3 regions of the Mesorhizobium sp. WSM4884 genome follow, and region 2 is predicted to be linked to each of the others. Evidence: predicted binding sites of a transcription regulator. Region 2 holds the regulator's gene; each other region holds the start of a gene.
What was found. Region 2 encodes PhoB, which activates phosphate uptake and scavenging genes when phosphate is short. Its sites were predicted from a motif close to TGTCATNNANCTGTCAT; they were not measured.

Region 1 (4,752 bases), on a different contig from region 2:
CCAGATCGTCGTCTATCGCGAGGCGGTCGAGGTGGCGGCGGTGAGGCTGACGGCGGCGCTTGAGGACCGCAGCGGGGTCGAGGTGATCGCGGCGATGCTCGATTCCTGCGACGCCGAGACGCCGCGCGAGGAATGGCACCGCGTCGGCATGGATTTTCACATCGAGCTGGCCAGGCTCTCCGGCAATGAATTCCTGTTGCGAGCCGTGCGCGACGCGATGACCAGGCTGTCGCGCGCCCGCTGGCTCGAAGTGCGCGACGAGGCGGCATTGGGCCGCGCCTGGGCCGAGCACCATGCCATCCTGGCCGCCGTACGGAAGGGTGACGCCGGCGAGGCGGCGCGGCTGCTCTCGGCCCATATCGCCGGCAGCCGCGACCGGCTGATGACATCGCTGCATGAGGATCGGCGCGGCCTGCGCGCCAGGGGTTTCGCCGTCGTCGCTGCCTGATTACCCTCTACCGTCGCCGGAATATAAGGACTCTCACAAGTTCGTCACGGCGCGCGGGCTTGCAAGATGTGCGGCGCAATGCTGTAGGAGGTGCGGGGAACAACACCGCACCTACTGAAACGACGGACGCATGGCTTCGCCCTTACGCACCGCAGCGCGGGTATTTTATTTCATACGCAACATCACGCGCGATGTGGTGCCGCAGGCTCTCTTTCGCGAGCGCCTGGCTGGTCGCCTGCGGCAGGCGAAGCTCTCCGGCAAAACGGTCCGCGATCGGGTCAACTACTACAACAGGCTCGACCATAGCTTCGTGCCGAGCGCGGCGGCCGTGCCGGCCGGTCAAATACCCAAGTTCGGCAGCATGTATTATTACGATCTGAAGGAGTTCGCGCGCTACTTCGATCGCGGCCTGCTCATCGATCTCGAGTTCGGCGATGTCGTCAACGTGCCCAGGATGCCGGCGATCGTCAAGGATCGGCCTATCCGTGACGACAACGGCAACGCCGTGATTATGAAGCTCGACAAGTTCCGTCATTTCCGGTTTCCCCGCGACAGTTTGTCCTTCGCCGACAAGCGCCCGGTGGCGGTCTGGCGCGGCGATCTCAACAATCCGATCCGCAAGCGGTTCGTCGATGCCGTGCGCGGTCTGCCGGTTTGCGATGCGGGCTCGCCAAAGCCGAGCGCGCCGGAGAACTACCGCAAGCCCTACCTCACAATCCCACAGCAACTGCAGTTCCGCTACATCGTCTCGCTCGAAGGCAATGACGTGGCGACGAACCTGAAATGGATCATGAGCTCGAATTCGCTCTGCCTGATGCCGCCTCCGACCTACGAGACGTGGTTCGCCGAAGCTGAGCTCGAGGCCAATGTTCACTACGTGCCGCTGGCACCGGATTTTTCGGATGTCGCCGACAAGATCGCCTATTTCGAAAAGCGTCCGGCGGAAGCCCAACGCATCATAACGGCGGCAAACGCCTACTGCCGCCGGTTCGGCAACGAAAAGGACGAGCGAGCGGTCTCGCTGCTCGTCCTCTACAAATATTTCGTGCTGAGCGGCCAGATCGAACCCGATCCGGAAGTCTGGCGCTACATCACAGGCTGACGGTTCTCAGATAACATTGCGATCAAGCACGAGATCGGCCGGGCCGAACCGATCCTTGGCGGTGAACTGCTGGTGCCAGTATGGGTATAGCACCGGTGGCCGGCTGACGGCATCGAGCCGCAAGCGCTCATCCAACGACAGCGTCAGGCTTGCCGCGGCAAGATTGTCCTTGAGCTGGGTTTCATTGCGGGCGCCGATCACCAGCGAAGAAACGGCCGGGCGGCCGAGCAGCCAGGCAAGTGCCACCTGGGCCGCCGAGACACCGCGCGCCTTGCCGATCTCGACCAGGACGTCGACGATCCGCCACAGCCTGTCCTCGTCGCGGATCGGCGGTTCCGACCAGCCGCCAAGCTGACGCGCCGTCGGGCTATCGCGGCGGTATTTGCCGGAAAGCAGGCCGCCGGCCAGCGGGCTCCAAACCAGCACGCCAAGACCCTGGTCGACCGAGATCGGCAGCAACTCGTACTCCGCCTCGCGCGCTTCCAGCGTGTAGTGGATCTGCTGGGTGACGAAGCGTGGCTGATGATGGCTGTCGCTGATCGAGAGCGCCTTCATCACTTGCCAGCTGGAATAGTTGGAGCAGCCGACATAACGGACCTTGCCCTGGCCGACCAAGGTGTCGAGCGCGGCGATCGTCTCCTCCAGCGGCGTGACGCCGTCCCATTCGTGCAGGAAATAGATGTCGATGACATCGGTCTTGAGCCGCTTCAGGCTTCTCTCGCATTCGCGGATCAGATGATGGCGCGACAGGCCTTCGTCGTTGGGGCCGTCGCCGATCCGCATGCGCGCCTTGGAGGCGATGAGCACATCGTTCTTGCGCTTGCCGCCGAGCGCCTCGCCGACGATCTCCTCCGACAGGCCGTTGGAATAGACGTTGGCGGTGTCGATGAGGTTGATGCCGGCATCGATGCAGGTGTCGATGATGCGTCTCGCTTCCGAAAGATCGGAATTGCCGACGGCGGCGAACGGGCCCGTGCCGCCGAAGGTCATCGTGCCAAGCGTCAGTGTCGAAACCTTCAGGCCGGAACGGCCAAGCGTGCGGTATTCCATGTCAGGTCCTCGCGATTTGTTTTGAAAAGGCGCGCCGTGCAGGGCGCCGGAAAGAGGCGAGGGTATTTGTAGGACAATTCCGGCGGCTTGTCGCCCCGCCATCGATACGGGCCGATCACATATATGCTGGTCCAGCATTACAAGCCCCTGCCTGCAATAAAACCGTCATTGCGCGTCTGTATCTCAGTCGGCTTACGGAGTTGCGTTTCCAGGGTCGGAACGCAGCCGAGGCGAAAGTGGCTGATAGGCAGGAGCTGCGTGATGAACGAACTCAAAACGAATTCCGGAGCCAAGGACTGGCTGGAAGCCGAGCTCGAGGACACGCTCGACGAGGACTATGAGCTGGAGATTTCCGAACCCGCGCTCTCGCTCGAGATCGCCAGGATTTACAAGAAGTCGCATCCGCCCTCCATCGAGCGGATGACCTATTTCCGCGAGCTGCTGCGGCTGCAGTCGGAACTGATCAAGCTGCAGTCCTGGGTCGCCTACCACAAGAAGAAGCTGGTGGTGATCTTCGAGGGTCGCGACTCCGCCGGCAAGGGCGGCGTCATCAAGCGTATCACCCAGCGCCTCAACCCGCGCATCTGCCGCGTCGTGGCGCTGCCGGCGCCGACCGAGCGCGAGAAGTCGCAATGGTATTTCCAGCGCTATGTGCCGCACCTGCCGGCCGGCGGCGAGATCGTGCTGTTCGATCGCTCCTGGTACAACCGCTCCGGCGTCGAGCGCGTGATGGGCTTTGCCAATCCTGAGCAGGTGGAGGAATTCTTCCGCGACGTGCCGGAATTCGAACGCATGCTTGTGCGCTCCGGCATCACGCTGGTGAAATACTGGTTCTCGATCACCGACGAGGAGCAGCAGATGCGCTTCCTGATGCGCATTCACGATCCGATGAAGCAGTGGAAGCTGTCGCCGATGGACCTGCAGTCACGCGTGCGCTGGGAGCAGTACACCAAGGCCAAGGAAGAGACCTTCGCCCGCACCAACATCAAGGAGGCGCCCTGGTTCATCGTCGAAGGCAACGACAAGAAGCGGGCGCGGCTGAACTGCATCGACCATCTGCTGCAGCAGATGCCCTATGAGGACGTGCCGCATGAGGAGATCACGCTGCCGGAGCGTGTCTTCAACCCGTCCTACGAGCGCCAGGTGCTGCCGCGCGAACTCTACGTGCCGGCGAAGTATTGAGACGCCCTCCTTCTCCCCTTGCGGGAGAAGGGGATCGGCGCGTAGCGCCAAGACGGATGAGGGGTGTTGGAAGAAATGAGGTGCTGACAAACCTGTCTTATGCCTCGTGTCTGCGAGAGGGGTATCGCCAAGCTGGAGCACCCCTCATCCGACCGAGATTCGCTCGGCCACCTTCTCCCACAAGGGGAGAAGGGAAGTCGGTTACGCTCGCCCAATGATCACATGCGTGGCATCGGTCGTCGCGACCTGGCTGCTGCAGCGATAGCCGAGCTTCGGCATGTCGAGACCGGCGAAAAGATGCTCGCCGGAGCCGAGCAGGATCGGCGAGATGGCCAGATGCATCTCGTCGATGAGCCTCTCTTGCAGATATTGCCGCAGAGTCGAAACGCCGCCGCCGACGCGCACATCCTTGCCGTTGGCCGCCGCCTTCGCCTGTTCGAGCGCCGAATGGATGCCGTCGGTGACGAAATGGAACGTCGTGCCGCCTTCCATGACGATCGGCGCGCGCTTGTGGTGGGTGAGCACGAAGACCGGCACGTGATAGGGCGGGTTGTCGCCCCACCAGCCTTTCCAGCTCTCGTCCGGCCATTCGCCGCGGATTGGTCCGAACATGTTGCGGCCGAGGATCCAGGCGCCGACATTCTCGAAGCTGCGCGCGGCGAAGCTGTCGTCGATGTCGGTGGTGCCGCCCTCCTTGCCGATCACCATCTCGCGAAAGGTGCGGGTGCCGATCATCCATTTATGCAGGGCTTCGCCGCCGACGCCGAGCGGGGTTTCGAGAGTCTGATCCGGACCGGCGCCGTAGCCGTCGAGCGACAAGGTGAAAGCGTTGACACGCAGCTTGGACATGATTGCCTCCTAAACCAGTTGTAGATTGCAAGTGGTTATTGGGTAGCTTAACTGATTGCAAAATGCAAGCGGTATTTCCCGGCGTGCATGAGGGTGGCCGATGTATGGATCGTCGTCCGAA
Region 2 (4,752 bases):
TTGGTGATGGCAATCGGGGTCAGGAACAGCGACTTGACGGTGTTGCCGCCAGGCGTGGTGAAGTCCTTGGCGCCGGCGATGTCGCCCATCTTCTTGCCGTCGGCGAGCTGCGAGGCGATCTCGGCGGCGTTCTTGCCGAGCTCGCGCGCGTCTTTCCACACCGACACGGTCTGCGTGCCGAGCGCGATGCGGTTGAGCGCCGCGTGGTCGCCGTCCTGGCCCGAGACCGGAACGGTGCCGGCCAGACCCTGAGCCGTCAGCGCCGCGACGACGCCCCCGGCAGTGCCGTCATTGGCCGCCACGACCGCATCGACCTTGTTGTCGTTGGCGGTCAGAAACTGCTCCATGTTCTTCTGTGCGTTGGCAGGCAGCCAGCCGTCCGTATAGGCTTCGCCGACATTCTTGATCTTGCCGCTGTCGATGGCTTCCTTCAGCACTTCCATCGAGCCCGCGAACAGGAAATCCGCATTCGGATCGGCACCCGAGCCCTTGATGAAGACGTAGTTGCCTTCAGGCTTGGCCTTGAACACCTCGCGGGCCTGCATGCGGCCGACTTCCTTGTTGTCGAAGGTCAGGTAGAACACGTCCTTGTTCTCGATCAGGCGGTCGTAGCCGACCACCGGAATGCCTTCGTCGAGCGCCTTCTGCACCGCCGGGCCGATCGCCGAGGCATCCTGCGCCAGGATGATCAACGCGTTTGCGCCCTGCGAGATCAGGCTTTCGACGTCGGTCAGCTGCTTGCCCGGATTGGACTGCGCGTCGGCCGAAATGTATTTGTCGCCGGCGGCCTCGATGGCTTTCTTCATTGCCGCTTCGTCGGTCTTCCAGCGCTCTTCCTGAAAATTCGACCACGAAACGCCGATCACCTTGTCCTTCGCCTCTGCGACCGACGCCAGCGTCAACGACATGGCGACACCCGCCAGCATGGCGGTTGCGAATCTCTTCATGATTTCCTCCCTGCGCCATCGCGGCGCTACCCAGACTGGCCCGAAGGCCGGCACAGAGGCTTTTTTTCGAGCCTCGAAAAAATACTGATCCAACGCCGAAGCGCTGTCAACTGCGATTCTGATGGTTTTTGAGGTGCCGCGAACTTTTTTTCGAGGCCCGCAATAAATAATGACAGCCCCGTCCGCTTCTGCCACTATTCCAAAACAGTTGCACAGAAGCGCGGAAGCGTTGCCCCGTTGGAACTGAATGAAACAAAAAATCCAGAGCGGTTCGGTGGTGCATCCGCGACTGAACCGATCTGGCGCGTCGCCGACGGCCCATGCATTATCAAGAGGCCGCGCTGACCGGGAGGAGAAAAATGTCGGTCGGGATCCGCCATGACGACCTGCGCCGGCGCAACCGCGCCATGGTGCTCTCGGCCGTGCGCCGCGCCGGCCAGCCGTCGCGCACGGAGATCGCCGCGACCACGGGGCTTAGCCACTCGACCATTTCGGCAATTTCCTCGGACCTGATCCAGGAAGGCATCCTGGCCGAGAGCAAGCCGAGCGAGGCGGCATCGCTTAAGCGCGGCCGGCCGCAGGTCGGCCTCGCCCTCAATCCCGAGGCGGCCGCGGTGGTGACGGTGGTGCTGTCGCTGAATTTCCTTTCCGTCGCCGTCATCGACTATGCCGGGCAGGTCATCGCCGAGGAGCAACGGCGCCTCGATACGCTGACCATGCCGCGCGACGAGCTGATCGGCGAATGTGTGGCGATCGTCCGGCGCCGGCTGAAAGATCCCGACCTCGATGTCGGCAGCGTTGCCCGCATCGCCATGGGTATCCAAGGCATCACCGATTCCCATGCGCGGGCAATGCTGTGGTCGCCGATCACGCCTTTGACCGACATTCCTTTCGCCAACATCCTGGAAAAGGAATTCGGCATCCCGGCCACCATGGAAAACGACTGCAACATGATGGCGGTGGCGCTGCAATGGCGAGACCCCAACCGCTATCGCGACAACTTCATAGCCATCCTGCTCTCGCACGGCATCGGCATGGGCCTGGTGCTGAAGGGCGAGCTGTTCACCGGCACGCATTCTTCCGGAGGCGAGTTCGGCCATATGATCCATCGTCCGGGCGGCGCGCTCTGCCGTTGCGGACGCCGCGGCTGCGTCGAGGCCTATGCCGGCAACTACGCCATCTGGCGCAGCGCCATGAAGATGAGCGAGGACGCCGAGCCGGTCGATGTCGGCGACGCCGACATGCGGGCGCTTGCCGCCAAGGCGCGCGAGAAGGACGGCCCGGAGCGCGAGGCATACCGCCGGGCGGGCGAGGCGCTGGGCTTCGGCCTGGGCAGCTTGTTCGCGCTGATCGACCCGGCGCCGGTCGCCATGGTCGGCGTCAGCGCCGCCGCTTTCGACCTGATCGAGCCGTCGCTGCGCGAGGCCATCGCCCAAACCGCCGGTGGCCAGCACTCGGAATCGATCTCCTTCGACACCGAGCCGAACGAATTGCCGCTGATCCGCGAGGGCTGCGCCATGCGCGCGCTGACCTTCGTCGACCAGGAGATTTTCGCGCCGGGCGTGCAGACAAGAGCGGGCAAGCACGTCGCCTGAACAGCTTTGAAGTGATCGTGTCCTGCTAGACGTCGGAGATTTGCGAAGGTCCCGAAGCTTCGTCATACCAGGGCGAAGCAGGAGCGAAGCTCCGTCGCGAAGACCTTGGAATCCGTGCCGTTACCTCGGACGCAGGGCGCAGCGGAACGGAATTCTGCACCGTAGTGGCGCGTCGACGTCACGGAATGGATCCTCGGGTCTGCGCTGCGTCGCTTCGCTCCTTGCTCCGCCCGTGGATGACGAAGTCAGAAGCGTCTGAGCCAATCGCCGGCGCATACGATCGGATTCAACCTGTTACCGCCTCCACAGGAAGACTAATCCTCGCGGATCGCGTACCCCGCCCCGCGTATGGTGCGGATGACATCGGGCATGCGGCCGTTGTTGACGGCCTTGCGCAGGCGCCCGACATGCACGTCGACCGTGCGCTCGTCGATATAGATCGTCTCGCCCCAGACGTTGTCGAGCAACTGGCTGCGCGAGAACACCCGGCCGGGGTGCCGCATCATGAACTCGAGCAGCCGGAACTCGGTCGGGCCAAGCCTGATCTCGCTCTTCTTGCGGTAGACGCGGTGCGATTCACGGTCGAGCACGATGTCGCCGACCTTGAGCACGCTCGAAAGCACCTCCGGCTTGGCGCGGCGCAACAGCGCCTTGACCCTGGCCATGAATTCAGGCGTCGAGAACGGCTTGACCAGATAGTCGTCGGCGCCCGTCGAGAGGCCGCGCACCCTGTCGCTTTCCTCGCCGCGCGCCGTCAGCATGATGATCGGCAGCCGTTCGGTCTCGGGCCGCATCCTGAGGCGCCGGCAAAGCTCGATGCCGGAAACCGCCGGCACCATCCAGTCGAGCACCAGGAGATCGGGCACGTTCTCCTGCAGGCGGATTTCGGCTTCGTCGCCGCGGGTGACCACCTCGACCTGATAGCCTTCGGATTCGAGGTTGTAGCGGAGCAACACCCCCAGCGGCTCCTCGTCCTCCACCACCATGATACGTGGCGCGATCATTTAGCAGGTACCTTCGCTGTCAGGCCGCCGGCGCCGACATCGCCGTCTCGTCCTGCTTCGGACGGTTCGCGGGCAATTGGGTGCCGGTCAGCACATAATAGGCGTTCTCGGCGATGTTGGTGACGTGGTCGCCGATGCGCTCCAGATTCTTGGCGCAGAACAGGAGATGCGTGCAGGCCGTGATGTTGCGCGGATCCTCCATCATGTAGGTCAGAAGCTCGCGGAAGACGGAGGTGTATTTGACGTCGATGCGCTCGTCGTCGTTCCGGAGCTTGGCGAGCGCCGTGGCGTCGCCCGCCGTGTACTCCTCGATCACGCCCTGGACCTGGATCAGCACCAGCTGCGCCATCGAGTCGATGGAGTGCGACAGGTCGCGCGGCGCGGCGCTGACGCCGACGGAGCCGACGCGCTTGGCGATGTTCTTGGCGAGGTCGCCGATGCGCTCGAGGTCGCCGGCCATGCGGATGGCGCCGACCACACTGCGCAGGTCGTCGGCCATCGGCTGGCGCTTGGCGATCAACGTGATAGCGCGATCGTCGAGCTCGCGCTGCCGTGCGTCCATGATGGCGTCGTCGGAAACCACGCGCTGCGCCAGCGCGTTGTCGGAATTGAGCAGGGCCTTGGTCGACGCGCCGACCATCGAGCCGGCGAGATCGCCCATATCACGGATAAGCTGGCTGATCTGCCTCAGATCCTCGTCGAAGGAAGCGACCGTATGGGCCATGATTATGTCCTCGTATGAACTCAGCCGAAGCGGCCGGTGATATAGTCCTGCGTGCGCTTCTCGCGAGGCGAGGTGAAGATCTTCTCCGTCCGGTCGAACTCGACCAGCTCGCCGAGATACATGAACGCCGTCTGCCGCGACACGCGCGCCGCCTGCTGCATGTTGTGGGTGACGATCACGATCGTGTAGTCGGCCTGCAGCTCGTCGATCAGCTCTTCGATCTTGGCGGTCGACAGCGGGTCGAGCGCCGAGGCCGGCTCGTCGAGCAGGATGACCTCCGGCTTCACCGCCACGGTGCGGGCGATGCAAAGCCGCTGCTGCTGACCACCGGAAAGGCTCTGGCCGCTGGCGTTGAGCTTGTCCTTGACCTCGCTCCAGAGCGCCGCGCGCTTCAGCGCCGATTCGACGCGGTTGTCCATTTCGGCCTTGCTGATCTTCTCGTACAGCCTGACGCCGAAGGCAATGTTCTCGTAGATCGACAT
Region 3 (4,752 bases), on a different contig from region 2:
GACTACCACATTTTCGAAGGCAAGCACCCTTTCCTCGCCTACCCGCGCATCATGGGCCACGAGGTCTCGGGCACGGTCGTCGAGAGGGGTGAAAACGTCGACCTTTCCGTGGGCGAGCCGGTGATCATCAATCCCTATCTCGCCTGCGGCGAATGCATCGCTTGTCGCCAGGGCAAGCCGAATTGCTGCGTCAGCATCGAGGTGCTCGGCGTGCATCGCGACGGCGCCATGTGCGACGAGATCCTGGTGCCGGCGCAGAACCTTTACCCAGCGAACGGCCTGTCGCTGGCCGATGCGGCGGCGGTCGAATTCCTGGCGATCGGCGCGCACGCCGTGCGGCGCTCGCATGCCGTGCCCGGCCAGCGCACTCTGGTCATCGGCGCCGGGCCGATCGGCCTCGGCACGGCGCTGTTTGCCCGCATCGCCGGGCTCGACGTCAACCTGCTCGACATGAGCACCGAGCGGCTCGGCTTCGCCGAAAGCGAGCTCGGCTTTGCGGCACTCGACGGCTCGAAGGCGCAGGCGACCGAACTGGTGCGGCAGGCGACCGGCGGTGAAGGTTTCGACCTTGTGTTCGACGCCACCGGCAACACGCAATCGGTGCAGTCGGCCTTCGCCCATGTCGCGCATGGCGGCACGCTGGTGCTGGTCAGCGTCGTCAAGGACGACATCACCTTCTCCGACCCCGAATTCCACAAACGCGAGATGACGCTGGTCGGCAGCCGCAACGCCTTGCATGCCGATTTCGACCATGTCGCCGCCTCGATCCGGGACGGCGCCGTGCCGCTCGCCAAGCTCGTCACCCATCGCACGACCCTTGCCGGCACGCCGCGCGATCTCGCGCGATGGGCGCATGAGAAGTCGGGGCTGATCAAGGCGGTCATCGAGGTCGGATCATAACATGACGGGTGGTGAACCCGGACCGAATTGACGGCGCGCCGCGTCGGTCGGGAAGGCGCTCCTCAAACGCCAAGCCGCTGACAAGTAGCGACCGGAGTTGGTCTGGTATCAGCGCGAGTCAGATCAATCACGGTCTCGGACAAGGCCAGCTACAACGCCGAAAGCCTCAACTCGACCCGCTCGGCGGGAAATCGCGACTCCGCGAACTGGATAGGCTGGCCATCGACCGTCACATTGATGGCAACCGTGACAAGCACGATGGCGCCCGGCTGCAGGTCGAGATCGGCAAGATCGTCCGCATCGGCGTGGCGCGCCGACAGCACCGTCGAGTGCCTCAGATAATCGTTGATGCCGAAGCGCTTCAGCGAGGCCGTGATCGATCCCGTCTCGGCCATCGCGGCCTCGATGCCGGCGAAGCGCTTGGCATCGAACCAGGTCGTCGCGCGCGACACCGCATGCCCGTCGGCCTCGCCGCGCGTCTCCAGACGGATCACGGCCGCCCCCCTGGCGATGGCGAGCGCTTCGGCGATGCGCCGATTGGCTGGCTCGGTCGATGACGACAAGAGCGCGATGTGCCGCTCGCTCGTCTGCCCTTGCAGACCGGTCGAAAAGCGCGTGCGCGCGCCGATCGGATAGGACAGCCGCTTGCGCGACAAAACGAAGGTGCCGCGCCCCTGCTCGGCCTTGAGCACACCTTCCTGCACCAGCGCGGCAATGGCGCTGCGTACGGTATGGCGGTTGACGCCGTAGCGCTCGGCCAGCGCGACCTCAGGCGGCAGCGCCGCATTCTCGACGAAATCGCCGCTCGCGATCCCCTGCAGGATCCTGTCGGCGATCTGCCGCCACAGCGACACGCCGCTGCGCCTCTCGATGCTGCTCGCCAGCCCGATCATTTCCTGCCCCCGAACATTTTTCCCCTTTTGTCATCCACCCGTCATGGACTCTCGTTACGAGGTGACTATAATTTGTATAGTTGTCTATATCAATATACAAATTATCTCGATGCGAGGAGTGAAGCAATGCGAGGACAGGAAGCGCGCGAGCAGGCCGAGCGAAAAGCCGTTATGGCGACGCTGGCGCACGCAGCGCCCGAAGAGATCGCGCGTCTTTGGAATGGCTCCGGCCTGCCCTTGGAGGCCGAACTGCTGCGCGGTCCGGAAACCGGATTGGTGACGGTGCGTGGCAGGATCGGCGGCGGCGGCGCGCCCTTCAATGTCGGCGAGGCGACCGTCACCCGCGCAACGGTGCGGCTCCCCTCCGGGCAGGTCGGCCATTCCTATGCGCTCGGCCGCGACAAGAGCAAAGCCAGGCTCGCCGCAATCGCCGACGCGCTCTGGCAGGACCCTGTTCATCGCGAGGCTGTCGAAACGAAACTGGTCGCGCCGTTGCGCGCTGCGCTTGTTGCGGCGCGCGAGAAACGGCGGGTCGAGACGGCGGCCACGAAAGTCGATTTCTTCACCATGGTGCGCGGAGAGGACTGATGGATATCGCCACGCAATCGATCGAAGGCGGCTTCGCCGATCCCGTCTTCAACGCTCAAGTCGTATTCCGCGCCATCATGGACGCCATGGCGCGCCCAGGCAGCGTCCAGGCGCTGCCGGCGCTCGCCCAACCACCAGCGCCGCTGTCTAAAACTGCCGGCGCCGTCGCGTTGTCGCTGTGCGACAACGACACGCCGATCTGGATCGATCCGCGACTGCAGGCCGAAGCGTCTGTGAAGGCCTGGCTCGGTTTCCACACCGGCGCGCCCTTGGCCAACACGCCTGCCGACGCGCATTTCGCTTTGGTAGCCAATCCGGCGCAGATGGCGGCGCTCGACGGTTTCTCGCAGGGCACGCAGGAATATCCCGACCGCTCGACGACATTGATCCTGTTGGTCGACGATCTCGCTTCCGGTCCGTCGCTACTGCTCGAAGGCCCCGGCATCGAGAAGACGGCGATAATCGCGCCGACGGGCATGCCGCGCCATTTCGTCGAGCAGTGGAAGCAGAACAACCAGCGTTTCCCGCGCGGCGTCGACATCATCCTGGCGGCGCCCGGCCACCTCGCTTGCCTGCCGCGCACCACCCGCATCCAGACGATGGAGGCATGACATGTATGTCGCGGTGAAAGGCGGCGAAGCCGCAATCGCCAACGCCCACCGCCTGCTTGCCGATCGCCGCCGCGGCGACCGCTCGGTGCCGGCCCTGCGCCTCGATCAGATCGTCGAGCAGCTTGCGCTCGGCGTCGACCGGGTGATGAGCGAAGGCTCGCTCTACGACCGCGAGCTCGCGGCTTTGGCCCTCGTCCAGGCGCGGGGCGACATGATCGAGGCGATCTTCCTGGTGCGCGCCTACCGCACCACGCTGCCGCGCTTCGGCTACGCCAACCCGGTCGACACCGGCGCCATGCAGATCGAGCGGCGCGTGTCGGCCACGTACAAGGACCTGCCCGGCGGCCAGGTGCTCGGTCCGACCTTCGACTATACCCACCGCCTGCTCGATCCGGAGCTTGCCGCCGGCGCGGAAGTCGAGACGCCCGCGCAGCGCTCGGCCGAAGCGGAAGCCATGCCGCGCGTCTCCGCGATCCTAGCCCATGAGGGCCTGATCGAGGCGGATGGCGACATGCCGCTAGACCACATCCCCGGCGACATCACCCGCGAGCCGCTGCAATTCCCGATGGCGCGCGACATCCGCCTGCAGGCGCTGTCGCGCGGCGATGAGGGTTTCCTGCTGGCGCTCGGCTACTCGACGCAGCGCGGCTATGCGCGCAATCACCCCTTTGTCGGCGAGGTGCGCATCGGCGAGGTCGAGCTGGAGCTCGACGTGCCCGAGCTGCCCTTCGCCGTACCGCTGGGCTCGATCCGCGTCACCGAGTGCCAGATGGTCAACCAGTTCAAGGGCTCGGCCAAGGCGCCGCCGCAATTCACCCGCGGCTACGGACTGGTCTTCGGGCAGAGCGAGCGCAAGGCGATGGCGATGGCACTGTGCGACCGGGCGCTGCGCGCGACCGAACTTGGCGAGGACGTCGTGGCCGCCGCGCAGGACGAGGAGTTCGTCATCTCGCATTCCGACAATGTCCAGGCCACCGGCTTCGTCGAGCACCTCAAGCTGCCGCACTATGTCGACTTCCAGGCCGAGCTCGACCTGGTCCGCCGCATGCGCGCCGAATACGAGGCGCGGGAAAATGGGGGCAACGGTGAAGAGAAAAGGGAGGCCGCGGAATGAACGTGCAACCGACAGACATCGCCACCTACAACTTCGCCTATCTCGACGAGCAGACCAAGCGGATGATCCGCCGCGCGATCCTCAAGGGCATTGCCATTCCCGGCTACCAGGTGCCCTTCGCCTCGCGCGAGATGCCGATGCCCTATGGCTGGGGCACCGGCGGCGTGCAGGTCACCGCATCGATCATCGGCCCGGACGATGTGCTCAAGGTCATCGACCAGGGCGCCGACGACACCACCAACGCCGTTTCGATCCGCGCCTTCTTCAAAAAGGTCGCCAAGGTCGCGGTCACCACAGAGACCGCCAAGGCGACGATCATCCAGACCCGCCACCGTATCCCGGAGCAGCCGCTCAACGCGGGCCAGGTGCTGGTCTTCCAGGTGCCGATCCCCGAGCCGCTGCGCTTCCTCGAGCCGCGCGAGACCGAGACGCGCAAGATGCATGCGCTGGAGGAATATGGTCTCATGCATGTAAAGCTCTATGAGGACATCGCCAGGCACGGCCGCATCGCCACCACTTACGCCTATCCGGTCAAGGTCGAGGGCCGCTATGTGATGGACCCGTCGCCGACGCCGAAATTCGACAATCCGAAGATGCATCGTTCGCCGGCCTTGCAGCTCTTCGGCGCCGGCCGCGAGAAGCGCAT

Region 1: a site for PhoB is predicted at 2,753-2,769, ahead of ppk2 (polyphosphate kinase 2). Genes of this name have one in related genera too.
Region 3: a site for PhoB is predicted at 1,822-1,838, ahead of phnF (phosphonate metabolism transcriptional regulator PhnF). Genes of this name have one in related genera too.

What each region holds. Positions count from the first base shown of each region.
Region 1 is NZ_JARTVO010000017.1:107,092-111,843, forward strand. Features, by position in the region: gene P9236_RS23590 (GntR family transcriptional regulator) at 1-448, shown strand, start outside; gene P9236_RS23595 (glycosyl transferase family 90) at 579-1,550, shown strand; gene P9236_RS23600 (aldo/keto reductase) at 1,557-2,600, opposite strand; gene ppk2 (polyphosphate kinase 2) at 2,862-3,782, shown strand; gene P9236_RS23610 (dihydrofolate reductase family protein) at 3,984-4,631, opposite strand.
Region 2 is NZ_JARTVO010000013.1:144,558-149,309, reverse strand. Features, by position in the region: gene xylF (D-xylose ABC transporter substrate-binding protein) at 1-947, opposite strand, end outside; gene P9236_RS20685 (ROK family transcriptional regulator) at 1,307-2,542, shown strand; gene phoB (phosphate regulon transcriptional regulator PhoB) at 2,857-3,546, opposite strand; gene phoU (phosphate signaling complex protein PhoU) at 3,566-4,273, opposite strand; gene pstB (phosphate ABC transporter ATP-binding protein PstB) at 4,291-4,752, opposite strand, start outside.
Region 3 is NZ_JARTVO010000003.1:279,802-284,553, reverse strand. Features, by position in the region: gene P9236_RS06630 (zinc-binding alcohol dehydrogenase family protein) at 1-900, shown strand, start outside; gene phnF (phosphonate metabolism transcriptional regulator PhnF) at 1,050-1,793, opposite strand; gene phnG (phosphonate C-P lyase system protein PhnG) at 1,920-2,381, shown strand; gene phnH (phosphonate C-P lyase system protein PhnH) at 2,381-2,992, shown strand; gene P9236_RS06610 (carbon-phosphorus lyase complex subunit PhnI) at 2,994-4,106, shown strand; partial or broken gene P9236_RS06605 (alpha-D-ribose 1-methylphosphonate 5-phosphate C-P-lyase PhnJ) at 4,103-4,752, shown strand, end outside.